Streptomyces noursei ATCC 11455: one gene and its partner. The protein of the gene in region 1 interacts with the protein of each later gene in a pairwise test. Links are inferred from orthologs where the notes say so. Each region holds a gene or a part of one and is shown on either strand. Other genes may lie near its edges.

Region 1 (14,455 bases):
ACCTTGATCGTGCCGACGCTGGTCTCGGCGTTGTCCGGCTTGACCCCCAGCGTCTGGGCGTCGTTCCCGGCGCCGCACGCGGAGAGCGTGGCGATCGAGAGCGAGAGGACGGTGGCGGCGAGGACGCCGCGTCGAAGGCTGCGGCTCACGGCGGCGGCATCTCCTTGACGAGCTACGGCGGCCGAACGTTCGTGCCCGGTCGCGGATGGACGGCTGTGGGCGGACTCGCGTACGCGTCATGGCGACGCGCACGTAAAGCCGCCCTAAGGGTTGGTCAGCGCCGCTAGGTTACCGAGCCGTCCTCGCGGTGCCGCACCCGACCCGCCTCCTGCGCGATCACGCACCCGGCGCCCGGCCCGGCCGGCCCGCGACGGGGGTGCCGGCCGGACGGTCCGAACGTCCCCCCCGGACGGGATTTCCGGAAGTCGATCTCGGGCGGATCTCGGTGGCGATCTCCGGAGAACTGGGAGGCATATTCCGGTGCGCGGCCGTTCGAGTGGCGGCCGTGGTGTTTCCCCCGGTGAAAAGCGGTATTCACAAGGAATGCACATGCCGCCCGAAATTGATCACACACCGGCGCGCGGGAGTGTTGATCAATTCCGGGAAACGCACCCGACTCGTCACCAAGCGTCCGAACGGAGTAGCGGAACTCGCTCATGCGGATCGGTGCAAATCGGGACGTACAACTCATTGATCACCGGGTTTCCGGTGTGCCGCGGGTGGCATTCCGGGCACCCGTGAAGCCCCTCCCACCTGCGAATACCTGCACCGAGTGCCCCCTCGCAGCACGTTCCGGGCGCTGTTGTCAAGCCCCGAGATATGCCCTGACCTGCGAAAACGCCATTCAGAACGGCCCGTTCCCGTGTTAGCATGGATAGCCACGGAAGGGGTACCTGTCACATGACGTTCAAGGTTGGCGACACCGTGGTCTATCCCCATCACGGGGCCGCGCTGATCGAGGCCATCGAAACTCGCCAGATCAAAGGCGTGGACAAGACCTACTTGGTGCTGAAGGTCGCGCAGGGCGACTTGACTGTTCGTGTGCCAGCGGACAACGCGGAGTTCGTCGGCGTACGCGACGTGGTCGGTCAGGACGGGCTGGACCGGGTCTTCGAGGTGCTGCGTGCACCGTATGCGGAAGAGCCGACGAACTGGTCCCGTCGCTACAAGGCAAATCTTGAGAAGCTCGCTTCCGGCGACGTGATCAAGGTCGCCGAGGTCGTTCGCGACCTGTGGCGGCGCGAGCGTGAGCGCGGACTTTCCGCCGGTGAGAAGAGGATGCTCGCCAAGGCCCGCCAGATCCTGGTGAGCGAGCTGGCCCTCGCGGAGAACACCAACGAAGACAAGGCCGAGGCCCTGCTGGACGAGGTCCTCGCGTCCTGACGACGCGCAGCACGCTGACTGCGACACAGCGGTGTGACGACGCAGCAGCAACGTAGCAATGCCGCGGTGCCCGAGTGACGACCGTCTTCCGGAAACGGAGGGTCTGTTGCCGGGCGCTGCGGCATATCTGCGGGCGGTGCGTGGGAAGGCCGGAGGTCGAGCCGGCGGCGGCTTCCTCGGTGAAGCCCGCCGGGCCCCATGGTGGCGTGCCGGGCTCGGGCTGATGCCCCGACCGATGTCACGGAAGGGTTCCGGTCAAGGCGTAACGCCCGGCACTCCCAGGCCATACCCACCTCGCCCGAGGAAACAAACCTGTCTGCCCCAATTCCGGGCCGAGCCCGGACTCCGGAGCCATCGATGTCAGATCCTTCCCGCCCGGTCCGTACCGCGGCGGTCATCCCCGCAGCCGGCCTCGGCGTCCGGCTCGGTCCCGGCGCCCCCAAGGCCCTGCGCACCCTCGGCGGCACCCCGATGCTGGTCCACGCGGTCCGCGCGATGGCCGCCTCGCGCGCCGTCACGCACATCGTCGTGGTCGCCCCGCAGGACGACCCCGAAGAGGTCCGCCGCCTGCTCGACGCCCATCCGCTCGCCGACCGCACCGGGCTGACCGTGGTCCCCGGCGGGACCACCCGCCAGGAATCCGTCCGGCGCGGGCTGGCCGCGCTGCCGGACGGCATCGACGTGGTGCTGGTCCACGACGCGGCCCGCCCGCTGGTGCCGGTCGAGACGGTGGACGCGGTGATCGCGGCGGTCCGCGACGGCGCCCCGGCCGTCGTCCCCGCGCTGCCGCTGGCCGACACCGTCAAGCAGGTCGAACCGCGCCCCCAGGGCACCCCGGAGCCGGTGGTCGGCACCCCGGAGCGGTCGCTGCTGCGCGCCGTGCAGACCCCGCAGGGCTTCGACCTGCCGACGCTGCTGGCGGCGCACGAGGTCGTCGTGGAGGGCGAGGGCGCCACCGACGACGCCGGGCTGGTGGAGCGGCTCGGGAAGCCGGTGGTGCTCGTCCCGGGCCACGAGGAAGCGTTCAAGGTGACCCGGCCGCTGGACCTCGTCCTGGCCGAGGCCGTACTCGCCCGCAGGAGGGCCACCGATGGCTATGTCTGATCCGTCCGGGACCGTTCCCGCGCCGCCCGCGGTGCCCGGCATCCCGCTCGTCGGGGTCGGCACCGACGTGCACGCCTTCGAACGGGGGCGCGAGCTGTGGTGCGCCGGACTGCTCTGGGGCGCCGCGGAGAGCGACGGCTACGGCCTGGCCGGGCACAGCGACGGCGACGTGGCCGCGCACGCCGCGTGCGACGCGCTGTTCTCCGCGGCCGGCGTCGGCGACCTCGGCGCGCACTTCGGCACCTCCCGCCCGGAGTGGTCCGGTGCCTCCGGGGTGACGCTGCTGGCCGAGGCGGCACGGATCGTCCGGGCCGAGGGTTTCGCCATCGGCAATGTCGCGGTGCAGGTCATCGGCGTCCGCCCGAAGATCGGCAAGCGCCGGGACGAGGCGCAGCGGGCGCTGTCCGCGGCGGTCGGGGCGCCGGTCTCGGTCTCCGGCACCACGACCGACGGGCTGGGGCTGACCGGTCGCGCCGAGGGGCTAGCCGCGATCGCGACCGCCCTGGTGGTGCGCACCGGCTGAGGCCGCCGGCGGGCCGGGACGAGGTTCCGCCGATCGGCCGTACCGCTCGGGAATGCCCGGCGCAGCAAAGGGCGTTGAGGAAGAATCCGGGTAGTCGTGTCCATCGGAAGTCCTCGGTTCGGCCCGCGGGAAGGATCCTTCGTGACTGCAACGCTCTCCGACGCGCTCAAGGAGCTGCTCGACTCTCCCGTCTTCGTGACGGTGGGGACGATCCAGCCGGACGGCAGCCCCCAGCTCTCCCCGGTCTGGGTCAAGCGGGACGGCGACGACCTGCTGATCTCGACGACCGTCGGCCGGCGCAAGGAGCGGAACATCCGCCGCGACCCGCGGGTCTCGGTCGTCCTCCAGCCCTTCGACGCGCCGTACGGCTACGCCGAGATCCGCGGCACCGCCAGCCTCAGCACCGAGGGCGGGCAGGAGCTGATCGACGAGCTGTCGAGGAAGTACACCGGCAAGCCGTACGCGGAGTTCAACCCGGCCTCGGCCGACGACGACCAGCGCGTCGTGGTCCGGATCACCCCGCGCAAGGTGGTCGGCCGGATCTGAGCCGCCCGCGAAGGCGCGTCCGCAAGTACGGGCGAATCGGACGGCTGTGACGCTTCGGTGTCCCCGTGTCCAAGAGGGCACGGGGCACTGCCGCGTTCCGACTACCCTGGTCCCGTGACGATTCGCCTGTACGACACCAGCGCCCGGCAGATTCGCGATTTCACCCCGCTCCGGCCGGGCTGTGTCTCGATCTACCTCTGTGGCGCGACCGTGCAGGCCGCGCCGCATATCGGACACATCCGCTCCGGACTCAACTTCGACATCATGCGCCGCTGGTTCGCCCACCGCGGCTACGACGTGACGTTCGTCCGCAACGTCACGGACATCGACGACAAGATCATCCAGAAGTCGGTCGAGCAGGGCCGCCCGTGGTGGTCGATCGGCTACGAGAACGAGGTCGCCTTCAACACGGCCTACGATGCCCTCGGCTGCCTGCGCCCCACCTACGAGCCGCGCGCCACCGGCCACATCCCCGAGATGATCGAGATGATGCGCGGCCTGATCGAGCGCGGCCACGCCTACGCCGCCGACGGCAACGTCTACTTCGACGTGAAGTCCTTCCCGGAGTATCTCCAGCTCTCCAACCAGGAGTTGGCCAACCTCCTCCAGCCGTCCGGCGAGGGCGAGACCGGCAAGCGGGACCCGCGCGACTTCGCCATGTGGAAGGCGGCCAAGGAGGGCGAGCCCAGCTGGGAGACCCCCTGGGGCCGCGGCCGGCCGGGCTGGCACCTGGAGTGCTCGGCGATGGCCCACAAGTACCTGGGCACGGTCTTCGACATCCACGGCGGCGGCGTCGACCTGGTCTTCCCGCACCACGAGAACGAGATCGCGCAGGCCAAGGCGTACGGGGACGACTTCGCCCGGTACTGGTCGCACAACGCCTGGGTGACCATGAGCGGCGAGAAGATGTCCAAGTCGCTGGGCAACTCCGTGCTGGTCTCGGAGATGGTCAAGCGCTGGCGGCCGATCGTGCTGCGCTACTACCTCGGCACCCCGCACTACCGCTCGATGATCGAGTACAGCGAGGAGGCGCTGCGCGAGGCCGAGTCGGCGTTCGCCCGGATCGAGGGCTTCGTCCAGCGGGTCGTCGAGAAGGTCGGCGTCGTCGAGCCCGCGGCCGAGGTGCCGCCGGCGTTCGCCGAGGCGATGGACGACGACCTGGGCGTCCCGCAGGCGCTGGCGATCGTGCACACCACCGTCCGGCAGGGCAATTCCGCGCTGACCGCCGACGACAAGGAGTCCGCGGTGGCCCGGCTGGCCGAGCTGCGCGCCATGCTCGGGGTGCTCGGCCTGGACCCGCTCGACGAGCGCTGGTCGAGCGGCGGCGCGGACCGCGGCGAGGACCTGCACGGGGTCGTGGACTCCCTCGTCCGCCTCGTCCTGGAGCAGCGGCAGAGCGCCCGCACCCGCAAGGACTACGCCACCGCCGACGCCATCCGCGACCAGCTCCAGCAGTCCGGTCTGACCATCGAGGACACCCCCTCCGGCCCGCGCTGGTCGCTGTCCTGAGCCCGTCCCCGGGGGTTCCCCGGGGACCGGCCGTACCCCCGGCCACCAGCCGGATTCGCCCTTCCCGGTGGCCACGGGCGACACTCAATCCATACGTACGTACCCACTCCACGTCGCGAGACGTCGAGAGCAGTGAAGAAACAGGTGACCCATGGCCGGCAACAGCCAGCGCAGGAACCGCCGCACGTCGAACAAGAAGGGCGCTCAGGTCGGCAGTGGCGGTAAGCGGCGCCGGTCCCTGGAGGGCAAGGGCCCGACCCCGCCCGCGTCCGCCCGCAAGGGGCACGTGAAGAACCGCGTCGCCAACGCCCAGGCGAAGCAGGCCGCGAACCGCCGGCCGGCGCCGCGGCGCGGCGGCGCCAAGGGCACCGCGGAGCTGGTCGTGGGCCGCAACCCGGTCGTCGAGGCGCTGCGCGAGGGCGTCCCCGCGACCACCCTGTACGTGCAGCAGTTCATCGACAACGACGAGCGGGTGCGCGAGGCGCTCCAGCTCGCCACCGAGCTCGGGCTGAACCTCCTGGAGGCGCCGCGCGCCGAGCTGGACCGGATGACGAACGGCCTGAACCACCAGGGCCTGGTCGCCCAGATCCCGCCGTACGACTACGCGCACCCCGAGGACCTCTCCGCCGCCGCCCTCGACGCCGGCGAGGACCCGCTGATCGTCGCGCTGGACGGCGTGACCGACCCGCGCAACCTCGGCGCCGTCGTCCGCTCCGTCTCCGCCTTCGGCGGCCACGGCGTGGTCGTGCCGGAGCGCCGCGCCGCCGGGATGACGGCCGGCGCCTGGAAGACCTCCGCGGGCACCGCGGCCCGTACGCCGGTCGCCCGCGCCACCAACCTCACCCGGGCCCTGGAGTCGTACCAGAAGGCCGGGCTGACGGTGGTCGGCCTGGCCGCGGACGGCGATGTGGAGCTGCAGGACCTGGAGGTCCTGGACGGCCCGGTCGTCATCGTCGTCGGCAGCGAGGGCAAGGGCCTGTCGCGGCTGGTCGGCGAGACCTGCGACCTGCGCGTGCGGATCCCGATGCCGGGTGGCGCGGAGTCGCTGAACGCCGGTGTCGCCGCCGGTGTGGTCCTGTGGGAGGCGGCCCGCCGCCGCGGCTGAGGCGGCCGCCGCCGGGTGCTTCCGGCGGTGCCCCGGGCCGGGCGGGCCGCACCGCCGCCCGGTCCGGGGCACAGCATGACGCTCCGTACGCCTCTGCCGTATCACGTGATCTTTTGACGGGTCTCGGACAGATCGGGCCGGTCAAGGCAGTGTCTTAACCGCGGGTCACTCGGTTAGATGAGCGTGGACACCAGAACACCCCGCACGCCTACGGGGGGACGCTCGTCGTCGACCTTCGACGACGAGCCGGTCCTGAGCTCGGTCAAGGTGCCGTGCGATCCCGCGCAGGTCATCGTCAACCACGCCAGCTTCCGCGTGCAGCTCGCCGCTCCCGTGGTCGCCGGCCGCCTGGCAGAGACCACGCGCGTCCCCGCCCTCCGGGGATCGCCGCCCAGACGCCGCACGCCCGTGGTCTGGAGCGGTCGCACCGAGCCGGGCGGTACCGCCGGCGCCACCACCCAGCTCCTGCACGCGGTGCGCGACGCCAGCGTCGGCCTGGACCGCGGACCGGCCGAGGACGTCGGCACGACCCAGGTCCTGCCCCGGGTCAGGCTCGGTGGCTCCCCCGCCTCCACCGTCGTCGGCCCGCGCGGCCCCGCCGACGGCGAGGACACCCTGCCGCGCGGCACCCGCGCCGTCGCCGCCCGGTTGCCCGGCCAGCGGTACGACGACGAGGACGGCCGCGACGACGAGCGCTTCGAGACGCGCGACAGCTACGACACCGGGGTCCGGCGGCGCGGCGGCGACAGCGTCCGGCACGCCTACTACCCCGGCCGCCGGATGAACCTCGGCGTGGTGCTGCTCCCGCTGCGGATCTTCCTCGGGCTGATCTCCGTCTACGCCGGCATGGGCAAGCTCTGCGACCCCGTCTACTTCGACGGCGGCCAGCGCGGCTCGATGGTCACCTGGCTGCTCTCCCTCCACCCCTGGGAACTGGCCGTGCCGCTGCGGGACTTCGCGGTCGCGCACCCCGTCGGCGCCGGGCTGACGGTGGCCTTCCTCCAGGTCGTGGTGGGCGTGCTGACCATCTGCGGACTGTGGCAGCGGGTCGCCGCCTCGTTCGGCGCGCTGCTCTCCGCGGCGCTGCTGATGACCGTCAGCTGGCGCACCCTGCCCGCCTACGACGCCCCCGACATCATCTACCTCGCCGCCTGGAGCCCGCTGATCATCGCCGGCGCCCCCGTCTACTCCATGGACGCCCGGCTGGCCGGTGAGGCATGGCGGCGGCTGGGCCCGCGCGTCGAGGTCGGTGCGCTGCGCCGCCGGGTGCTGCGCCGCGGCGCCGTGATGACCGCGGTGGTGGCCGGGCTGACCCTGCTCATCGGTTCCCTGCTGGGCGGCGCCGTACGGACCGCGCGGGTGCCGACCGTGCCGCGGCCCGGCGAGCCCGCCATCAACAACCTCCCCGGCTCGCCCCTGCCCCGCCCCGGCCACCACGCCGCCCGCCCCGGCCACCACATCCCCGGCCACCCCGGCGCGCCCTCCACGAGCGCCTCCCACAAGGCCCACAAGCCGGGCACGCCGTCGGCCTCGGCCCCCGGCAGTCCGTCGGCGGGCGGTCACACGGGCAGCTCGGCCCGCCGGCCCGGCGCGACCAGCAGCGCCCCGCAGCTGTCCGGCCCGAGCCGCACCCCCGGCCGCACCCAGTCGCCGACCGGCTCGGGCGGCACCGGCGGGGGCACGAGCGGCAGCTCCAGCAGCGGCGCCCCCGGAAGCGACTCCGGCCGCGGCAGCACCCTCGGCGGCCTGCTGGGCTGACCCACCCGGGCCCACGCCGCCCCGCTCCCCCACACCGCCCGCCTCACCGGTCCCCGATCGCTCCGCCCCCTTCACGGCCTCAGGCCGGGGCGAGCGGTCGGGGACCAGTGATGCGGGCCGCTTCTCGTCGCGGCAGGGGGCGGGGAGCGCGTCGTGGGCGGGGGCTCGGCGAGTTCGACGCGCCGCCGGCATCCGAAGCACCCCCGAAGCATCCGAAGGCCCGCCGCCGCCGTCGACGGCGGCTCAGCGGCCGTGTGCGGCCATTTCCTCGGCGGCCTCGGTGAGGTCCTTGGCGGTGTCGATGGCGCGCCAGTAGGCGCCCTGGGGCAGCGGATAGCCGGCCAGCCGGCGTTCCCTGGCGAGGCGCGGGAAGGTGGTGCGCTCGTGGTCGCCCCGGGCGGGCAGCAGCTCGGCGAAGGTCGCGGCGAAGACGTAGACGCCCGCATTGATCAGATACGGGGAGGGCGGGGCCTCGATGAAATCCACGACGTGCCCGAAGGCGTCGGTCTCGACGGCGCCCCAGGGGATGCGCGGGCGGGCGAGTGCCAGAGTGGCCGCGGCGTCGCGCTCGTCGTGGAAGGCGGCCATCTCGCGCAGCGGGAAACGGGTCCAGATGTCGCCGTTGGTGGCGTACCAGGGCTCGTCCGGGCGGGGCAGGGAGCCGGCGGCGTACTTCAGGCCGCCGCCGCGACCCAGCGGCTCGGTCTCGACAACAGTCGTGACGCACAAGGGGAGTTGGGCCTGGTCCAGCCAGTCCTGGAGGACCTCGGCGAGGTGCCCGCAGGAGATGACGACGTCGGTGACGCCCTCTTCGGCGAGCCAGTTCAGCTGATGGCCGATGATCGGGGTTCCGGTACCGGGAATCTCGACCATCGGCTTGGGGCGGTCGTCGGTATACGGGCGAAGACGGGAGCCCTGGCCGCCGGCCAGGACCACGGCCTGCGTGGGGTGGGAATGCGGGGCACCTGTCATGTTTCGCACCCTATGCGGTGCGAGCGGCGGTCACTGGGCGGCGGCCACACCGGAGGCGAAGGAGGTGTCGCAGACCGGCCGGGAGAACGCCTGGGCGCGGTGTGCGGCACCGTACTTGGCGACCGCGGCACGGCCGAGGGCACGGGCGATGGAGGCGCAGTGCTTGGCCAGCGAGGGCCGGGCGGTGGTGGCCTCCTGGAGGTGCGTCAGGGCGACGCCGGGGTCCTTCTCCTGGAGTTCGACGAGGAGACGGTCCCGGAGCACGTCCTGGGCGGCGCGGGGGCCGGCCTTGGTGGAGACCTTGCCGGAGGACGCGGCGAGCACCTGCGACTCGGTGGTCTTCGATGCCCACGGGACGCGGGTGACCGCGAGGGTCCCGGAGAGCACGAGGACGACGGGCAGGACGAGGGCGAGAGTTCGGCCGATACGGCGGGCTGCGGAGTTCACGGTCGTGATGGTAGCGAGGGGTGATGATTTGGCGACATTTGGTCACCTTATCGGGGGACGGAATGGCTCGTCGGTGCGGTTGTTGGGTTGACGGATTGATGCGAAAAGCCGCTTCCGGGCGGGCTTCGCGGGGTGCGGCGAGGGCGCCCGTCGTCCCGTTCCCGGGCTTGGGAGCGCTGGTCCGCCGCGGCCCGGACGCGCCGCGGCGGCGGTGCGGGGACGCGCAGTACCCCACACCGCCGCCGCGGTAAACCAGATGGGTCGGGGGCGGGCGGATCAGGCCGGAGCGGGCCGGAGAAGCACCCCCGCCGCCCGGCTCCGCCCGTCCGCCGGCCGGTCAGTCGGTGAGCCGCTTGCCCGTCGAGGTGGAGAAGACGTGCGTCTCGCCCGGCTGCGGCACGACGTGCAACTGGGTCCCCTTGGCCGGTACCTGGCGGCCGTTGACCCTGACGACCAGGTCCTTGACCGCCCCGCCGACCTCGGCCGTCCCGTAGACGTAGCCGTCGGCGCCCAACTCCTCGACGACGTTGACCGTCACCGCCAGGCCGGCCGGGGAGTCCGTGGCCTCCTTGGACAGCGACTTGGTGGCCGCGCCGTTCTGCTCGACGATGTCGAAGTGTTCCGGCCGGATGCCGACCGTCACCGTGCGCTCGCCCTCGGCGCCGGCGAGCGCCTCCCGACCGACCGGCACCACGCTGTTGCCGAACTTCACCCCGCCGTCGGTGATCGGCACCTCGATGAGGTTCATGGCGGGCGAGCCGATGAAGCCCGCGACGAAGAGGTTGGCCGGGCGGTCGTACATGTTGCGCGGCGAGTCGACCTGCTGGAGCAGCCCGTCCTTGAGGACCGCGACCCGGTCGCCCATGGTCATGGCCTCGACCTGGTCGTGGGTGACGTAGACGGTGGTGATGCCCAGGCGGCGCTGGAGCCCGGCGATCTGCGTACGGGTCTGCACCCGCAGCTTGGCGTCCAGGTTGGACAGCGGCTCGTCCATGAGGAACACCTGGGGCTCGCGGACGATGGCGCGGCCCATCGCGACCCGCTGGCGCTGGCCGCCCGAGAGCGCCTTCGGCTTGCGCCCCAGGTACTCCGTCAGGTCCAGGATCTTCGCCGCGTCCTCGACCTTCTGCCGGATCTCGGCCTTCGGCACGCCGGCGATCTTGAGCGCGAAGCCCATGTTGTCGGCGACCGTCATGTGCGGGTAGAGCGCGTAGTTCTGGAACACCATGGCGATGTCCCGGTCCTTGGGCGGCAGGTGGGTGACGTCCCGGTCGCCGATGCGGATCGCGCCCCCGTCGACGTCCTCCAGTCCCGCGAGCATCCGCAACGAGGTGGACTTGCCGCATCCGGAGGGCCCGACGAGCACGAGGAACTCGCCGTCCTCGATGGTGATGTCGAGCTTGTCGACGGCGGGCTTGTCGGAGCCCGGGTAGATCCGGGTTGCCTGGTCGTAGGTGACCGTTGCCATGGTGTGTCCCTTCACCGGCAGGAACGTGCCGGACGATCCGAGTAAAGGAGAGCGCGCCCCATGGAGGAGTGCGCGCGGCCCACCCCCGGGGCCCACCACACGAAGTGGTGTAGTCCACAGCGGCAAGCCGCTGGTGACGCTACCTGCGCCGGGGCCGGGTGTCAGTAGGTCCGCGGTCACGAAATCGCCGGGCGACGCCCGGGCGGGCCGGAGCGAGGTGGGCGGCGCGAACGGTGTCCGGGTGACGCCTGAACCAGGCGTCCCCGAATAAGGCAACCGGCACCGGGTGCGCCTAGGTACACTTCTTCCGGTACGCCTCCTTAGCTCAGCTGGTCAGAGCGCCGCTCTTGTAAAGCGAAGGTCGTCGGTTCGAATCCGACAGGGGGCTCTGGGAAGCCCAGGTCACAGCTATGTTGACCTGGGCTTTTTGTTGTCCGGTGGGGTGGGTGTCCCGGGGGGGGGGGAAGTCGGGGCGGGCGGGCGCCAGTTGTTTCTGGCGACGCGGAGGCCGGGGCCGCGAGAGCGGACGGCATGACCTCCTGGCCCGGACCGGGGTGTCGACCCGATCCGAGGCGTCGGCCCGGACCGGCCTGTTGATCTGTTGACCTTGTCGAGATCGCCGGGGCCGACGGGCAGGGCGGCGTAGATTTCGCGGCATGGTGACTTCGATGACGCGGGACGCGTACGAGCAGCGGATGGCGCGGGCCGGGCAGGCCGCGGCGGCGGCCGGGCTGGCCGGGGTGATCGTGACGCCGGGACCGGACCTGGTGTGGCTGTGCGGGTACCGGCCGACGGCCGTGACCGAGCGGCTGACGGCGTTGGTGATCGAGCCGGGGCGGGCCGGGCGGCTGCTGGTACCCGTACTGGAGCGGCCGGACGCGGAGCGCGCCGCGGGGGCCGGGGCGCTGGAGGTGGCGGGGTGGTCCGACGGGGCGGACCCCTACGCCGAGCTGGCCAAGTGGCTGGCGCCGCAGGGGCGTTACGGGGTGTCGGACGGGATGTGGGCGCTGCATCTGCTCGGGTTGCAGCGCACGGTCCCCGGGGGCGGCTACGCGGCGCTGACGGAGGCGCTGCCGATGCTGCGGGCCGTGAAGGACGCGTACGAGGTGGAGCGGCTGGCGGCGGCGGGGGCGGCCGCGGACGCGACGTACCAGGACATCCTGGGGGTGCGGTTCGCCGGGCGGCGGGAGCGCGACGTGGCGGCGGATCTGGCGCGGCTGCTGACCGAGCACGGGCACAGCCAGGTGGACTTCACGGTCGTCGGGTCGGGGCCCAACGGGGCCAATCCGCACCATGAGGCGGGGGAGCGGGTCATCGAGGACGGCGACATGGTCGTGCTCGACTTCGGCGGGTTGAAGGACGGCTACGGGTCGGACACCACGCGGACCGTGCACGTCGGGGAGCCGAGCGCCGAGGAGCGGACGGTGCACGAGATCGTGCGGGAGGCCCAGCAGGCGGCGTTCGAGGCGGTGCGGCCGGGTGTCGCGTGCCAGGAGATCGACCGGGTGGCCCGGCGGGTGATCAAGGCGGCGGGCTACGGCGAGTACTTCATCCATCGGACCGGGCACGGCATCGGGGTCACCACCCATGAGCCGCCCTACATGGTGGAGGGCGAGCATCTGCCGCTGGTACCGGGGATGTGCTTCTCCATCGAGCCGGGGATCTACTTGCCGGGGCGGTTCGGGGTGCGGATCGAGGACATCGTGGCGTGTACGGAGACCGGCGGGCGGCGGCTGAACGTGACGGGGAGGGAGTTGGCGGTGGTGAGCTAGGCCGCTTCTGACGGATCTCCGCGGCGTCCTGGGCCGCCGCGCGGGGCGGGGTGGGGCCCGCGCTGGTGGCGGGCCGTGGCACCTCGACGGCGGCCGGGCCGGGGCCGGTGCGCGGCCGGCCTACGGCACCAGGACGACCTTGCCCATCGTGCCGCGGGACTCCAGGGCGCGGTGCGCGGCCGCGGCCTCGGAGAGGGGGAAGCGGTGGACGGTGGGGACGAGCCGGCCGGCGGCGGCTTCGGCCAGGGCGGCGGTCTCCAGGGTGCGGATCGGGTTGATGCCGCCCACCCGGGCCAGCATCGGGGGGCCGAGGACGGTTTCGGAGGTGATGCCGCGTTCGGCGCGTTCGGCGTCCGTGAGGTGCAGCGGCCCGCCGGAGGACCAGCCGAAGACCAGGTGGCGACCGCCGCGGGCGAGGAGGTCCACGGCGGCGCGGCCCGCGGCGCCGCCCACCGAGTCGAAGACGAGGGTGGCCCCGGTGGCGCCGCGCTCGTCGAGGAAGCGGCGGGTGCGGGTCGGCCAGTCGGCCTCGGTGTAGTCGAGGGCGAGGTCGGCGCCCAGGTCGCGGACGTGGGCCACCTTGGCGGGGCCGCCGGCCAGGCCGATGACGGTCGCGCCGACGTTCCTGGCGTACTGGACGAGCAGCGAGCCGATGCCGCCGGCGGCCGCCGGGACGATCGCGATGTCGTCGGGGGTGAGGGCGGCGAAGAGCAGGATGCCCATGGTGGTGCGGCCGGTGCCGATCATGGCGACGGCCTGGGCCGGATCCAGCCCCTCGGGGATGGCGTGCAGCCGGTCGGTGCCGGTCACGGCCAGTTCGGCGTAGCCGCCCGGGACCATGCCGAGGTGGGCGACGACGGGTCGGCCGAGCCAGCCGGGATCGGTGCCCTCGCCGATGGCGTCGACGGTGCCGGCCACCTCCCGGCCGGGCACGGTCGGCAGGTCGGGCAGCGGCGCGGGGCCGCCTTCCAGGCCCTCGCGCAGGGCGGTGTCCAGGAGGTGGACGCCCGCCGCGGCCACCGCGATACGGACCTCGCCCGGCCCCGGGGCGGGGTCGTCGAGGGTCTCGTGGACGAGGTTTTCCGCGGGGCCGAAGGTGTGCAGCCGTATTGCGCGCATGGCGGAGTCGTTTCCTTTGGAGGAGGGCGGTGGGGCGGGCACCGGTGAAGGACGACCGCCCCGCCGCGGGGGATGATCGACTGCCGCCACTCTGGTACCTCAAGCTGAGTTGAGGTCAACGCCGGGGTGCGGGCGGTGGAGTTGGGACGAGGGGCGACTCCCGGGGTTCGTGGGTGTTGTGGGTGTCGTGGGTGCTGTCGCGCCGTGGGTGTCGTCGCGTCTTGGGTGGGATGGCGCCGTGGGCGTCCTGGAGGCGGTGGGGGGATCAGCGCGTGCGGTCGACAGGGGCGGGGGTCGGGCGGCGGGGGTTGGCCTGCAGTGCGAGCGAGACCGCTTCCAGGGCGCTGGTGAAGGACACCTCGCACAGCACGCCGGGAGCCGCGACCTGGTCGCCGGCCAGATAGACCCCGTCGCCGCGGTCGATCGCCGGGCGGTCGCGCCAGGTGGTGCCCGGCAGGTCCACCGCTCCCGTACGGCCGGTGGACAGTGCGGTGCGGCGCCAGGTGGTGCGCTCGCGCCAGTGCGGGAAACCGGCGTCCAGGAGGCGTTCGGCGCGGGCCACGCCGTCGGCGCGGGTCTCGTCCGGGCCGATGCCGATCTGGCCCTGGAGGAGTTGTTCGCCGCGGGGCGCGAGGCCCGGGTCCTGGCTGGTGAACCGCTCGATCCAGCCAGGGAAGTCGAGCCCGGACAGCGCGAACGGATCGCCGCGCCGGGTCCGGACGGCGAGGTCGAGCAGCACCGTCCGCGCG
Region 2 (14,321 bases), 1.1 Mb from region 1 along the record:
GCCCTCCTCGACCGCGGCGCGGGTCGCGGAGATGGCGTCCTCCAGACGGTGCTTCTTCTCCTTGAGCTCGACCTCGGTGGCCGCGCCGACGCGGATCACGCAGACGCCGCCGGCGAGCTTGGCGAGGCGCTCCTGGAGCTTCTCGCGGTCCCAGTCGGAGTCGGTGGTCTCGATCTCGGCCTTGATCTGGGCGACGCGGCCCGCGACGTCAGCGGAGTTGCCGCCGCCGTCGACGAGGGTGGTGTCGTCCTTGGTGATGGTCACACGGCGGGCGGTGCCCAGCACGTCCAGGCCGACCTGGTCGAGCTTGAGGCCGACCTCCTCGGCGACGACGGTGCCGCCGGTGAGGGTGGCCATGTCGCCGAGCATCGCCTTGCGGCGGTCGCCGAAGCCGGGGGCCTTGACGGCCACCGCGTTGAAGGTGCCGCGGATCTTGTTGACGACGAGGGTGGACAGGGCCTCGCCCTCGACGTCCTCGGCGATGATCAGCAGCGGCTTGGAGGCGTTCGCCTGGATGATCTTCTCAAGCAGCGGCAGAAGGTCCTGGATGGAGGAGATCTTGCCCTGGTGGATCAGGATGTAGGGGTCGTCGAGGACGGCCTCCATGCGCTCCTGGTCGGTGACCATGTACGGCGACAGGTAGCCCTTGTCGAAGGCCATGCCCTCGGTGAAGTCCAGCTCCAGACCGAAGGTGTTGGACTCCTCGACGGTGATCACACCGTCCTTGCCGACCTTGTCCATGGCCTCGGCGATCAGCTCGCCGACCTGCGGGTCCTGGGCGGACAGCGCGGCGACGGCGGCGATGTCGGACTTGTCGTCGATCGGGCGGGCGGTCGCCAGCAGCTCGTCGGAGACGGCCTTGACGGCGGCGTCGATGCCCTTCTTCAGGGCGGCCGGGGAGGCGCCGGCGGCGACGTTGCGCAGGCCCTCGCGGACGAGCGCCTGGGCCAGCACGGTGGCGGTGGTGGTGCCGTCACCCGCGATGTCGTTGGTCTTGGTCGCCACCTCCTTGACGAGCTGGGCGCCCAGGTTCTCGTACGGGTCCTCGACCTCGACCTCGCGGGCGATGGTGACACCGTCGTTGGTGATGGTCGGGGCACCGAACTTCTTGTCGATGACGACGTTGCGGCCCTTGGGGCCGATGGTGACCTTGACGGTGTCGGCCAGCTTGTTGACGCCGCGCTCAAGGGCGCGACGGGCGTCCTCGTCGAACTTCAGGATCTTCGCCATGGCTGCTTCAAGTCCTCTCGTTGCGATCGTCGGCCTCGCCGCCGTGACCGCTCTCGCTCAAACGAACTGCGCCCCTGCCCCGGGTCGATGAGAACGCGGGAACCAGGGGCGCAGATCAGGGCAAATCTGGGTGACTTACTTCTCGACGATCGCGAGCACATCGCGAGCCGAGAGGACGAGGTACTCCTCGCCGCTGTACTTCACCTCGGTGCCGCCGTACTTGCTGTAGAGCACGACGTCGCCGACCTTGACGTCGAGCTCGACGCGCTTGCCGTCCTCGAAGCGACCCGGACCGATCGCCAGGACGACGCCCTCCTGGGGCTTCTCCTTCGCGGTGTCCGGAATGACCAGGCCGGAGGCCGTGGTCTGCTCGGCGTCGAGCGGCTGGACCACGATGCGGTCCTCAAGCGGCTTGATGGCAACCTTGGAACTGGCGGTCGTCACGATCCGACCTCCCCCTTCGGAGATCTCACGGGGTTAACTGTCTGAGGTGGCGACCAGGTGGATCCGTCGTCGCGGGTGCCGGACCTGCCCGTCGCTGTGTTGGCACTCCCCGAGGGAGAGTGCCAACGCTGAGACTATGACGCGGTTAGCACTCGGTCAAGCGGAGTGCCAGCGCGCCGTATACGCGTACCGTGTCTGCTGCCGGTGGCCGGGGGTGGAGTCGGACACACCTGCCGGCCGACGGCAACCGCGCCCGCGACCGGCCCGTCTTGCCCCTGGGACCGCTGGCCACCGGGCCACGACCCGGCCGCCCCGCGGCCCTGACCCATCGATCGCGGAGGAACAGTGCGCGGACTGACCAGCGCTTCCCGGAATCCCGGGGGACCGGAGAGCGACGCCGAGCGCACCATGACGTTCGCCGCGCTGGCCCACGCGCCGAACCGTCGGCGCACCGAAGCCTGGCTGCTCGGGTTCGTCGTCTTCATCACCGTCTTCGGCTACGCCTACACCGAGCTGTCGATGAAGGGGCAGCTCCCCGGCGGGCTGGCCGGCTTCGCGGTGAGCGTCTTCTTCATCGCGCTGGTGCCGCACCTGGTCGTCCGCCGGTTCGCGCCGCGCGCCGATCCGCTGATCCTGCCGGTGGCGACACTGCTGACCGGGATCGGGCTGGTGCTGCTGCACCGGCTGGACATCACCTACGCGGAGAAGCCCCGGCTGCACATCGCCCAGGCCGCGACCGGGCAGTTGGTGTGGACGGTCATCGGGGTGGCGGTCTGCATCGCGATCCTGATGGTGCTGCGCGACCACCGGCTGCTCCAGCGCTACATCTACCTGACGATGGCGGTCGCGCTGGTCATGCTGATGGCGCCGGCGTTCTTCGGCGCGGACAAGTTCGGCGCCAAGCGCTGGATCATGCTCGGGCCGCTGTCGCTCCAGCCCGGCGAGTTCGTGAAGATCATGATCGTGGTGTTCTTCGCGGGCTACCTCACGGTCAACCGCGATGCGCTGGCGCTGTCCGGGCGCCGGGTGATGGGCATGCAGCTCCCGCCGGGGCGACAGCTCGGGCCGATCGCCACGATCTGGGTGATCAGCCTGCTGGTGCTGGTCTTCGAGCGCGACCTGGGCACCTCGCTGATCTTCTTCGGCGTCTTCGTGATCATGCTCTACATGGCCACCGAGCGCACCAGCTGGGTGGTCTGCGGCCTGCTCATGGCCGTGGTCGGCGCCGGCGTCGTCGGCTCGACCGAACCACACGTCAAGGGCCGTGTGATGGCCTGGCTGCACCCGATGGACATCTTCCTGCCGGAGAACAAGCGGCCGCCGGGCCTGATCTCCGACCAGGCGGCACAGGCGCTGTTCAGCTTCGGCAGCGGCGGGATAGGCGGCTCCGGGCTCGGCCAGGGCCACCCCGAGCTGATCGGATTCGCCGGCAACAGCGACTTCATCCTCACCACCGTCGGCGAGGAACTGGGACTGGCCGGCGTGATGGCCGTCCTGCTGCTGTACGCACTGCTGGCCCAGCGCGGGATGCGGGTGGGGCTGACCGCCCGCGACCCGTTCGGCAAACTGCTGGCGGTCGGGCTCTCCGGCGCGCTGCTGCTCCAGGTCTTCGTCGTCACCGGCGGCGTCACCGGCCTGATCCCGCTGACCGGCAAGGCGCTGCCGTTCCTCGCGGCGGGCGGCTCGTCGATGGTCGCGAACTGGGTGATGGTGGCGGTGCTGCTGCGGGTCAGCGACAGCGCCCAGCGGCGCCGGGAGCCGGTCCGCCCGTCCCCGGAGCGGCCGGACGCGGACGCGACCCAGCGGGTGCCGCGGATCAGCGGGCCGCCCGCGCCCGGGGCCTGACGGCGCCGCTCCGCCGACCGGCCCGCGGGACCGTCCGCGGGCCGGCCCACCGGCTGGCCCACAATGGTGCGGGTGACCGACCTCGACACCTTCTCCGCGCTGCTCGCCCCCGAGGGCCAGGAACTGCTGGCCCTCCTACGGGACCACGACCCGGCGGACGAGCTGGCGACCGCCACCCGGCTCCGCCGCGACCATCCCGCACCGCTGGTCTCCGCCGCCCTCGGGCAGGCCCGGCTGCGACAGCGGGCCGCCGCGAAGTTCGGCGCGGACGCCGCGCGGATGTACTTCACCCCCAACGGCGTCGAGCAGTCCACCCGCACCTCGGTCGCCGCCCACCGCGCCGCCCGGCTCGCCGCGGCCGGCGTGCGGACCCTGGCCGACCTGTGCTGCGGGATCGGCGGCGACGCGCTCGCGCTGGCCCGGGCCGGGATCCGGGTGCTGGCCGTGGACCGCGACCCGCTGGCCTGCGCGGCGGCCCGGGCCAACGCCGAGGCGCTGGGGCTGGCGGACCTCATCGAGGTGCGGTGCGCGGACGTCACCGAGGTCGACACCGCCGGGTACGACGCGGTGTTCGTGGATCCGGCGCGGCGCAAGGGGGTGCGCGGTGGCCGAATTTTTGATCCGGAGGCGTACGCGCCGCCGCTGTCCTGGGCGGTCGGGGCGGCCCGTTCGGCGCCGTGCGCGGCGTTGAAGATCGCGCCCGGGGTGCCGCACGAGGCGCTGCCCGAGGACGCCGAGACGGAGTGGATCTCCGACGCGGGGGACGTGAAGGAGGCCGTGCTGTGGTTCGGCACCGGCCGGGGCGGCGCCCACCGGGCCACCCTGCTGCCGGCCGGCGACTCCCTGGTCGGCGCCGGCCTCCCGGACCCCGAGCCGGGGCCGGTGGGCGACTGGCTCTACGAGCCCGACGGCGCGGTGATCCGCGCCCATCTGGTCGCCGACGTCGCGGAGCAGGTCGGCGGGCGGCTGATCGACCCGACCATCGCGTATGTGACGGCGGACCGGCTGACGCCGACGCCGTACGCCACCGCCTACGCGATCACCGATGTGCTGCCCTTCAACGTCAAGAAGCTGAAGGCGCTGCTGCGGGAGCGCGAGGTGGGCGTCGCGGTGATCAAGAAGCGCGGGTCCGCGGTGGAGCCCGAGGAACTGCGCCGCAAGCTCAAGCTCGCCGGGCCGCACACCTGCACGGTCTTCCTCACCCGGGTCGCGGGGGCGCCCACGATGCTGCTGGGCCACCCCGCGGTGCAGGGCGCCTGACGCCGAGCGCTAGCCCAGGTCGGTCAGATCCTCGGCGTAGACCTGGGAGAGCGGCTGCGGGCCCACGTACTGCTGGCAGGCGCACGGCCGGGCCTCGTAGCGGGCGGGCCGCTGGTCCGCGTCCCAGGCGACGGCGGTCCGCACCAGCTCATGACACTTGCCCTGTTTGTCATGCTTGGCGAGGTGGTGCTCGCAGCCGCAGACGGGGGTCGGCGGCCGGTCCGCCGCCTCCAGGGCCAGGCGCTCCTCGCGGCGGGCCTCGATGAGGGCGAGCTTGCGCTTGTGGCGCGTCTTGAGCGCCTTGCGGACCGTGCCGCGCACCGCGGTGCCGGCGTAGATGGCCGGCCCGGCCAGGAAGAAGAGATACCACCAGTCCATCGCGCGTCCCCCGTCGTCCCCCGTGTGCGAACGGGGCGGTCGACCCGCGCCCCGGCCACCAGGATAGAGCGTCGCGCGACGCCTCCCACCAGCCGGAACGCCTACGGCCGGAACGCCTACGAGTAGAGGTTGTCCTTGCTCAACTCGTGGAAGTGGTCGTGGTCGTGCGCGTGCCCGTGGGTGTGGGCGTGCGGGTCCGGGACGTGGGTCTCGGTGACCGGCAGCGAGGAGTCCGCGGAGAGGTCCCAGGCGGACGCCGGGCGGTTGCGGGCCACCATCTCGGCGCCCAGCGCCGCCACCATCGCCCCGTTGTCGGTGCACAGCTTGGGGCGCGGCACCCGCAGCCGGATGCCGGCGTCCTCGCAGCGGCGCTCGGCCATCGCCCGCAGCCGGGAGTTGGCCGCCACCCCGCCGCCGATCATCAGGTGGTCCACGCCGTTGTCCTTGCAGGCCCGGACGGCCTTGCGGGTCAGGACGTCGACGACCGCCTCCTGGAAGGACGCCGAGACGTCCGCGACCGGCACCTCCTCGCCGGCCGCCCGCTTGGCCTCGATCCAGCGGGCCACCGCGGTCTTCAGGCCGGAGAAGGAGAAGTCGTAGAGGGGATCGCGGGGGCCGGTCAGCCCGCGCGGGAAGCGGATCGCTTCCGGGTCGCCCTCGCGGGCCATCCGGTCGATGACCGGGCCGCCGGGGAAGCCGAGGTGGAGTACCCGCGCCACCTTGTCGAACGCCTCGCCGGCGGCGTCGTCGATGGTCGCGCCGAGCGGGCGGACGTCGGAGGTGATGTCCGGGGCCAGCAGCAGCGACGAGTGGCCGCCGCTGACCAGCAGCGCCATCGTCGGCTCCGGCAGCGGACCGTGCTCCAGCTGGTCCACGCAGATGTGCGAGGCGAGGTGGTTGACGCCGTAGAGCGGCTTGCCGAGGGCGTAGGCGTACGCCTTGGCGGCCGAGACGCCCACCAGCAGGGCGCCCGCCAGGCCGGGGCCCGCGGTGACCGCGATGCCGTCCAGGTCGGAGGCGGCGACCCCGGCGTCCTTCAGCGCGCGCTGGATGGTGGGGACCATCGCCTCCAGATGGGCGCGGGAGGCCACCTCGGGCACCACTCCGCCGAAGCGGGCGTGCTCGTCGACGCTGGAGGCGACCGCGTCGGCCAGGAGGGTGTGGCCGCGGACGACGCCGACACCGGTCTCGTCGCAGGAGGTCTCGATACCGAGGACGAGCGGTCCACCGCGGGAGTCAGCCATGTTCACGTTCCTTGTACGGAGGGTGCTTCGGAGGAGGTCTGGGAGGGGCGGCGCATCACCAGTGCGTCGACGTTGCCGGGCTGGTAGTAGCCGCGGCGGAAGCCGATCGGCTCGAAGCCGAAGCGCTCGTAGAGGCGCTGCGCGCGGGTGTTGTCGACCCGCACCTCCAACAGCACCTCCTGGCATTCGAAGTCGGTCGCGGTGGCGAGCAGCGCGGACAGCAGCCGGGTGCCGAGGCCGCTGCCCCACTGGTCGCGGGCGGTGGCGATGGTCTGCACGTCGCCGGTGCCGTCGATCGCGGCCAGCCCGCCGTAGCCGACGATCCGGCCGGCCCGCCCGTCGTCCGTCGAACGCCCCTCATCGGCACCGCCGCGCGGCACCTCCAACTCGGCGACGAGGTAGCGGCGGGTGGCCAGCGGGCCGCGGGCGTGCGCGAGTTCGGACCAGAACATCCCCGGCGACCAGGCGTCCTCGGGGAAGAGGTCACGCTCCAGCTCCAGCACGGGGTCCAGGTCCCACCAGCGCATCTCCCGCAGCACGACGGACGGCCCGGTCGCCTCGGGTCGGCCGCTCACTGGGGAGTGACCACCTTGTAGTTGGCCGGTACCTGGGCGTCGGGGCGGCGCAGGTACAGCGGTCGCGGCGGCAGCAGCTCCTCGCCGGCGGCCAGCTTCCGCGCGGCGAGCTCGGCCAGCGCGGCGGCGGACTGGTGCTCGGGCCCGTCCCGCCGGACGCCGGTGAAGACGGTGTCGTAGAGCAGCGCGCCGGCGCCCACGGCGGGGACCCCGGCGACCTCGTCGGCGATCTCGGCGGGGCGGTCCACGGCCGGCTCGGTCAGCCGGTCCGGGGGGAGGTCGGGCGACGGGCGGGCCGCGTAGCGCGCCCAGTAGACCTCCTTGCGGCGGGCGTCGGTGGCCACGACGAAGGGTTCGGTCAGACCGGAGGCGTGGGCGATGCCGTCCAGCGAGCACAGGCCGTGGACCGGGACGTCCAGCGCCGCCCCGAAGGTGGTGGCCGTCACCAGCCCCACCCGCAGCCCGGTGTACGGGCCGGGTCCGACGCCGACCACGATGTCGGTGACCTCGGCGAGCTTGCGCCCGGCCTCGGCCAGCACCCGGTCGACGGCGGGCAGCAGCAGTTCGCCGTGCCGGCGCGCGTCCACGTCCCCGGCGGCGGCGAGGGTGCGGGAGCCGTCGTGGAGCGCGACGGTGACGGCGGGGGTGGCGGTGTCAAGAGCTAGCAGCAGCACGCCTTCAAGACTACGGCGCGGCCGGCGGTGCCCGGCGCGGTGCTACCGTCGATCCGCAGCCAGCCCGGTCAGCACGACAGCCAGCAGCCTCCCGCCCCCGGGCGAGGAGCGTACGGAAAGGTGGCACCGCGGTGCCCGCTAAGAGCAGCACGATCGTCACCGGTCTCACCGCGGCCGCCCTGGTCGCGATCGGCGTGCTGGGCTACCAGGCGTCCGCCTCCGCCGCCGATCCGCTCGCCCCGGTCCGGGGCGACGCCCGGGCGGCCGACAAGAAGCCGGACGCCCGCGACCAGCACGACAAGAAGGACAAGCCGCCGGCCCCGGTGCCGGTCCCGGCGCAGTCCGGCGCCGGCAAGCGCGTGGTCTACGCGCTGGACGCCAAGCGGGTCTGGCTGGTGGGCGCGAACGGCACGGCGCAGCGGACGTTCACGGTGACGCCGAGCACGGTGCACCCGGCGCCGGGGACGTACCCGGTCAGCTCGCGGTCGGTGAGCGTGACCGGCTCGGACGGGGTGGCGATCGAGCACGTGGTGCGGTTCGCCGGCGTCGACGGGGTGGCCATCGGCTTCAGCGCGGCGGTCGACGGCTCCACGCCCACGCCGAGCGGGGCGAGCGGGAAGAAGACCGGCGGCATCCGGGAGTCGCGCGAGGACGGCGCGGCACTGTGGGACTTCGCGGTGCGCGGTGTGAAGGTCGTCGTCGTCCCCTGAGCCCGCCGGGCCCGGCCGCTTCGCCCCTGTGGGTTACGCGGCGTCGCGCCCCGGAGTGGACGCCCGCCCCTCGGGCCCATCGCCGCCCGCCCCGCCCGTTCGCCCGGCTTCGGTGTCCTCGGTCCGCTCCTGCGCGCCGTTGCGCTGCTGTGCGCGGGGTTCCGCCGCGGTGTCCGGCGGTGTGGAGACGGCGCTGGCCGCGGCGCAGGCCGCGAGGAGTTCGTTCATCGTCGGCGGCGCCTTCCGCGCGTCCTGTTCGGCGCGCCCGGCCGCCGCGACGGGGGTGGCCCCGCGCCGTTCGGTCGTGGGCTGGTGGGGGGACATGGACGCCTCCCGGGCTCCTGGGGCAAGCGACAGGGGTTAGGGTCTACTTAGGTACACCTAACCAGGGCTCTCCCACCCATGTGACCACGCCTGACACCGCCGACGCAACATCTTGCCGACGGCTTGTCGGAAACTACCGCCCCACACCGCCCGATAGGGGCCCTTTTGCGCCCTTTCGTCAGCAGATCTCCAGGTCCGGAAGCCCGGCGTCCGCCCAGCGCCCACCGATCCCGGTGACCGTCACCTCGCGGACGTCGTCCACGTCCTCCTCCGGGTGCCCGTCCACGCCACCCGGCTCCGACAGGAGGTCCGCGCCGTCCCCTCCCACGGCCCGGCCGATGACGACGTGCAGCCGGTCCTCCGCCAGCTCCTCGACCTTGCCGTCGCCCCACTCGACGACCACCACCGACTCCGGCAGCGAGACGTCGAGGTCCAGGTCCTCCATCTCGTCCAGGCCGCCGTCGAGGCGGTACGCGTCGACGTGCACCAGCGCCGGGCCACCGGTCAGCGACGGGTGCACCCGGGCGATGACGAAGGTCGGCGAGGTCACGGCGCCCCGCACGCCCAGGGCCTCGCCCAGACCGCGGGTCAGCGTGGTCTTCCCCGCACCCAGCTCACCGCTGAGCAGCACCAGGTCGCCGGGGCGCAGCAGCGGCGCCAACCGGCGGCCCAACTCCTGCATCTGATCGGGGGACTTGACGGTTACGCGGGCAGTCGCGCCAGTGGTGCTCATGCCGCAAATGGTACGGCCCGGACGGGGCGGCGGTCCCGCACCGAGCCCGGGACCGCCGCCCGGGGCCGGCTCAGGCCCGCGCGGTGCGCGACCGGCGGGCCGCCGCGCCCGCCCGTTCCACCAGCGCCACCAGGTGGTCGTTGACCAGCTCGGGCCGCTCCAGCATCACCAGGTGCCCGGCGTCCGGCACGCACACCAGCTCGGCGTCCGGCAGCACCTCGGCGATGGTCCGGCTGTGCTCGGCCGGGGTGATCAGGTCCTCCTCGCCGGCGAGCACCAGCGCGGGCACCGCGTCGTACGCCACCAGCGCCTCGGTCTTGTCATGGACCGCGAACGCCGGGAAGAACTCGGCGACCACATCGATCGGGGTCGCCTCGATCAGCCGCTCCCCGAACCGCGCGATCGCCGGATCCACGTCATCGGACCCGAACGAATAGCGCTTGATCAGCCCCGCGAACAGATCGGCGGTGGCCCGCCGCCCGCGCTCGACGATCTCGCTCTGCCGGCCCAGCGCCTTGAGCACCCCCGGCGCCAGCCAGTGGAACGCCTTGGAGCCCATCGACGGCAGCCCGAACCCGACCTCGCTCAGCCGGCCCGCGGACGTCCCGATCAGCGCCACGCCGACCACCCGCTCCGCGACGTACTCGGGGAACTGGTCGGCCAGCGCCATCACCGTCATCCCGCCCATGGAGTGCCCGACCAGCACGATCGGCCCCTCGGGCACCGCGGCGTCCAGCACCGCCTTCAGGTCCCGGCCCAGCAGGTCGATGGTGACCGGCTCGGTCCCGTCGACCTGTCCGTGGCCGCGGGCCGAGCGGCCGTGGCTGCGCTGGTCCCAGTGGACGGTACGGAGCGCGCCGCGCAGCGCGGCCCGCTGGAAGTGCCAGGAGTCCTGGCTGAGGCAGTAGCCGTGGCTGAAGACGACCGTGGGCGCCGGGGAGCGCCGCCCCAGGGCCGCCGTGAGCCGCTTGTGCAGCCCGCTCCGGGCGTCCTGGGCGGCCCGCGCCTCCTTGCCCACGCGGCCGCCCGCGGTGCCGTTCACGGCCGTCCTGCCGCCCTTGGTCCGCTTGGCGGCCGGGCCGTCCACCACCTCGTCGACCTCGTAGTACAGCTCGGTCCCGTCCTCGGCGATCGCCGCACCCGGGGTGCCGCGCAGCGTGCCGTACGGGCCGGCCGCGTCCAGCGCCAGCCGGGCCCGGCGGCGCATCCCGCGGCCGACCGTCAGACGCTCTATGGCCACCCCGGCCGCCGCGCCCGCCGCGACCACGCCGATCGCCAGGCCCGCGACGCCCGCGTGGCGGCCCGCCCGGGCCCAGTTCCCGGCCGCCTCCGCGGCCGTCTCCACGGCCTGCGCGGCGGCCTCCGTGCCGTCGGTCATGCCACACCCCCCGTCAGCGCCGTGTCCTCCGTGGGCCGGTCCGGCACCTCGCTGTCCACATAGACGCGCGGCACCCGCTTCCCGATCCGGGTGACGATCTCGTACCCGATCGTCCCGGCCGCCCGCGCCCAGTCCTCCGCGCTCGGCTCGCCCTGGTCGCCGGGCCCGAACAGCACCGCGGGCTCGCCGGCCTCGGCGTGGTCCCCGCCCAGATCGACGACGAACTGGTCCATCGCGACCCGCCCCGCGACCGTCCGCCACTTCCCGGCGACCAACACCGGCCCCGTCCCCGAGGCGTGCCGCGGGATGCCGTCGGCGTACCCCAGCGGGACCAGCGCCAGGGTCGTCTCCCCCGGCGTCGTGTAGTGGTGCCCGTACGACACCCCGTGCCCGCCCGGCACCCGCTTGACCGACGCCAGCGACGCCTCCAGCGTCATCGCCTGCCGCAGCCCGAAGTCCTCCGGCGTCCCCACCTCGGGGCTGGGCGACACGCCGTAGATCCCGATCCCCGTCCGCACCAGGTCGAAGTGGGCCTCGGGGAGGGTGAGCAGCGCCGGGGTGTTGGCGATGTGCCGCACCTCCGGACGCAGCCCGGCCGCCTCGGCGACCGCCAGCGCCCGGCGGAACTCCGCCAGCTGGGCGGCGATCGACGGGTGCCCGGGCTCGTCGGCACAGGCGAAGTGCGACCAGACACCGGTGACCGCGAGCACGCCCTCCGCCTCGGCGGCGCGGGCGGCGGCGGTCAGCTCCGTCCAGTCCGCCGGCTGGCAGCCGTTGCGCCCCAGACCGGTGTCGATCTTGAGCTGGACGCGGGCGACCCGGCCGCGGTCGCGGGCCGCGGCCACCACCTCCCGCAGCGCCCACATACCGCTCACCGAGACATCGACGTCCTGCTCGATCGCCTGGCCCCAGGGCCCGCCCGGCGTCCACAGCCAACACAGCAGACGGCCGGTGTCCCCGGCCGCACGCAGCGCCAACGCCTCCTCGGGGAGCGCCACGCCCAGCCAGGGCGCACCGGCCTCGCGAGCGGCGCGGGCACAGCGGATCGCGCCGTGTCCGTAGGCGTCGGACTTGACGACGGCCATCAGCTGCGCACGGGGGGCGAGGCTCCGCAGTGCATGGACGTTCGACCGCACGGCGGCGAGGTCAATGACGGCACGGGCTCGCTTCGCTGTCTCGTTCATCTCCCTCAGTGTCGCAGGCGAGGCGCCGCGCCGGCCGCCTTCCCACGTTGTGGTGAGGGTGGGGTTCGCATTCCACCGGACACCGACGCCCCGGCGTGCGCGCCGCCGCGACCGCCCCCACCTGCGCCGTCGACGGGCATCCGCCGACGGGGCCGAGCCGGACACAGGCACGCGTGACACCCGCCCCCGGCGGGGCGGCAGACGGACCACCAGCCCCCACGAGGATCGGGTAAAAGTGTGGAACCTTCACAAATCGCCAACCCTGCCACGGCGGCGCGGGCGATCCGTGTCCGTCCGGGTCCGGCGGCGTCAACGGCCGCTACGACACCACGTTCTCCCAGGCCGCCCCCAACGCCCCGGCCACCTCCGACGCCACGATCGGCTCGCCCCGCGGCCCCGCCGCGTGCCGGCCCGCGAGCCCGTGGAGGTAGGCGCCCACCGAGCCCGCGTCCCGCGGCGCGAGGCCCGCGGCCAGCAGCGCCCCGGTGAGGCCGGAGAGCACGTCCCCGCTGCCGGCCGTCGCCAACCACCCCGTCCCGGTGGGGTTGACCCGCACCGGAACCCCGGCGTCCGGATCCGCCACCAACGTCGTCGAGCCCTTCAGCAGCACCGTCGCCCCGTACCGCCCCGCCAACTCCCGCACGGCGTCCAGCCGCGCCGCCTCGACCTCCTCGCGCCCGCGCCCCAGCAGCGCCGCCGCCTCCCCCGCGTGCGGCGTCAGCAGGGTCCCGGCCGCCCGCCGCCGCACCCGATCGGGCGTCAGGAAGCGGAGCCCGTCCGCGTCCACCAGCACCGGGACGTCCGCCGACAGCACGTCCTCCAGCCCCTCCGACTCGTCACCGAGACCGGGCCCGATGACCCACGACTGGACCCGGCCCGCCTTCCCCGGCGGCCCGGTGTGCACCAGGGTCTCCGGGAACCGCGCCAGCACCGCCTCGACCGCCGGCCCCACGTACCGCACCGCCCCGGCGCCGCCCCGCAGCGCGCCGGCCACCGCCAGCACCGCCGCCCCCGGATAGCGCGCCGACCCAGCGACCACCCCGACCACCCCGCGCCGGTACTTGTCGCTCTCGGCGGCCGGCCGCGGCAGCAGCTCCGCCACGTCCGCGTGCTGCAGCGCCTCCGCGTCGGCGGTGGCCGGCGGGCGCAGGCCGATGTCCACCAGGCGGAGCGCGCCGGCCCGTTCGCGCGCCGGGTCGATCAGCAGGCCCGGCTTGTACGCGCCGAACGTGACGGTCGCGTCCGCCCGTACGGCGTCACCGGCCACCTCGCCGGTGTCGGCGTCCACCCCGCTCGGCAGATCGACGGCCACCACGATCGCCGCCTCCCGCGCCGCGCCGGCGAGCCGGGCGGCCTCCGGGCGCAGCCCGCCCCGGCCGCCGATGCCGACGATGCCGTCCACCACCAGGTCGGCCCGCCCGATGTCGCGGAGCGGATCGGCCGAGACCCGGCCACCGGCCGCGCGCAGGGCCGCCAGACCGCCGGCGTGGGCCCGTTCGGGCGAGAGCAGCACGGCGACCACCCCGGCGCCGCGGCGGGCCAGCCGGGCACCGGCGTGGAGCGCGTCCCCGCCGTTGTCGCCGCTGCCCACCAGCAGCACCACCCGGGAGCCGTACACCCGGCCCAGCAACTCGGCGCAGGCGACGGCGAGTCCGGCCGCCGCCCGCTGCATCAGGGCCCCCTCGGGCAAACGGGCCATCAGTTCCTGCTCGGCGGCCCGCACGGTCTGAACGCTGTAGGCAGTCCTCATGCGGCCAGTGTCACACCGGGACGGGGCGGCGGGGCGGCGGCGCGGAGCGGCCCGCCTCCGGAGGAGACGGGCCGGGGCGCCCCGCCCTACCCCTCGGCGATCACCACCGCCGAGGCGACGCCCGCGTCATGACTGAGCGACACATGCCAGTTCTGCACGCCGAGTTCCGCGGCGCGGGCGGCGACCGTGCCGCGCACCCGCAGCCGCGGCTGGCCGCTGTCCTCGACGTACACCTCGGCGTCCGTCCAGTGCAGGCCGCCCGGCGCGCCCAGCGCCTTGGCCACCGCCTCCTTGGCGGCGAACCGGGCGGCCAGGGAGGCGATGCCCCGCCGCTCGCCGCTCGGCAGCGTCAACTCCGTCTCGATGAACAGCCGGTGCGCCAGCTCCGGCGTCCGCCGCAGCGCCGCCTCGAACCGGTCGATCTCCGCGACGTCGATCCCGACCCCGATGATCACCCGATCACTCCACCGTGACGGACTTGGCGAGGTTGCGCGGCTGGTCGACCTCGTTGCCGCGGGCGGTGGCCAGCTCGCACGCGAACACCTGGAGCGGCACCGAGGACACCAGCGGTTGCAGCAGCACCGGCGTCCGC

What was found.
Region 2: the proteins of rlmB (region 1) and SNOUR_RS22500 interact in binary tests that used the Escherichia coli proteins (3 or more experiments, as listed by UniProt). The link is inferred for Streptomyces noursei ATCC 11455 from one-to-one orthologs.

Annotation. Positions count from the first base shown.
Region 1 is NZ_CP011533.1:4,162,780-4,177,234, reverse strand. The notes cover bases 4,253-7,193. They hold rlmB (23S rRNA (guanosine(2251)-2'-O)-methyltransferase RlmB), read left to right. Parts: upstream 4,253-5,216; coding sequence 5,217-6,170; downstream 6,171-7,193. Other genes in these bases: SNOUR_RS17360 (DoxX family membrane protein), read left to right, coding at 6,348-7,193; cysS (cysteine--tRNA ligase), read left to right, coding at 4,253-5,065. Outside these bases: SNOUR_RS17395 (copper chaperone PCu(A)C domain-containing protein), read right to left, coding at 1-149; SNOUR_RS17390 (CarD family transcriptional regulator), read left to right, coding at 901-1,383; ispD (2-C-methyl-D-erythritol 4-phosphate cytidylyltransferase), read left to right, coding at 1,741-2,487; ispF (2-C-methyl-D-erythritol 2,4-cyclodiphosphate synthase), read left to right, coding at 2,474-3,010; SNOUR_RS17375 (PPOX class F420-dependent oxidoreductase), read left to right, coding at 3,152-3,556; more of cysS, read left to right, coding at 3,671-4,252; more of SNOUR_RS17360, read left to right, coding at 7,194-7,928; SNOUR_RS17355 (nucleotidyltransferase family protein), read right to left, coding at 8,172-8,900; SNOUR_RS17350 (hypothetical protein), read right to left, coding at 8,931-9,347; SNOUR_RS17345 (ABC transporter ATP-binding protein), read right to left, coding at 9,685-10,815; SNOUR_RS17335 (aminopeptidase P family protein), read left to right, coding at 11,484-12,587; SNOUR_RS17330 (zinc-binding dehydrogenase), read right to left, coding at 12,708-13,706; SNOUR_RS17325 (FAD-dependent oxidoreductase), read right to left, coding at 13,972-14,455. UniProt on the Escherichia coli protein: Specifically methylates the ribose of guanosine 2251 in 23S rRNA.
Region 2 is NZ_CP011533.1:5,285,593-5,299,913, reverse strand. What follows is about bases 11,515-14,321. They hold SNOUR_RS22500 (bifunctional ADP-dependent NAD(P)H-hydrate dehydratase/NAD(P)H-hydrate epimerase), read right to left. Parts: upstream 13,730-14,321; coding sequence 12,299-13,729; downstream 11,515-12,298. Other genes in these bases: glmS (glutamine--fructose-6-phosphate transaminase (isomerizing)), read right to left, coding at 14,189-14,321; SNOUR_RS22495 (holo-ACP synthase), read right to left, coding at 13,816-14,184; alr (alanine racemase), read right to left, coding at 11,515-11,979. In the rest of the region: groL (chaperonin GroEL), read right to left, coding at 1-1,230; co-chaperone GroES, read right to left, coding at 1,366-1,674; SNOUR_RS22555 (FtsW/RodA/SpoVE family cell cycle protein), read left to right, coding at 2,083-3,519; SNOUR_RS22550 (class I SAM-dependent methyltransferase), read left to right, coding at 3,583-4,779; SNOUR_RS22545 (hypothetical protein), read right to left, coding at 4,789-5,157; tRNA (adenosine(37)-N6)-threonylcarbamoyltransferase complex transferase subunit TsaD, read right to left, coding at 5,274-6,401; rimI (ribosomal protein S18-alanine N-acetyltransferase), read right to left, coding at 6,404-6,928; tRNA (adenosine(37)-N6)-threonylcarbamoyltransferase complex dimerization subunit type 1 TsaB, read right to left, coding at 6,973-7,650; SNOUR_RS22525 (hypothetical protein), read left to right, coding at 7,782-8,360; SNOUR_RS22520 (hypothetical protein), read right to left, coding at 8,394-8,684; tRNA (adenosine(37)-N6)-threonylcarbamoyltransferase complex ATPase subunit type 1 TsaE, read right to left, coding at 8,863-9,417; SNOUR_RS22510 (alpha/beta fold hydrolase), read right to left, coding at 9,488-10,795; more of alr, read right to left, coding at 10,792-11,514. UniProt on the Escherichia coli protein: Bifunctional enzyme that catalyzes the epimerization of the S- and R-forms of NAD(P)HX and the dehydration of the S-form of NAD(P)HX at the expense of ADP, which is converted to AMP.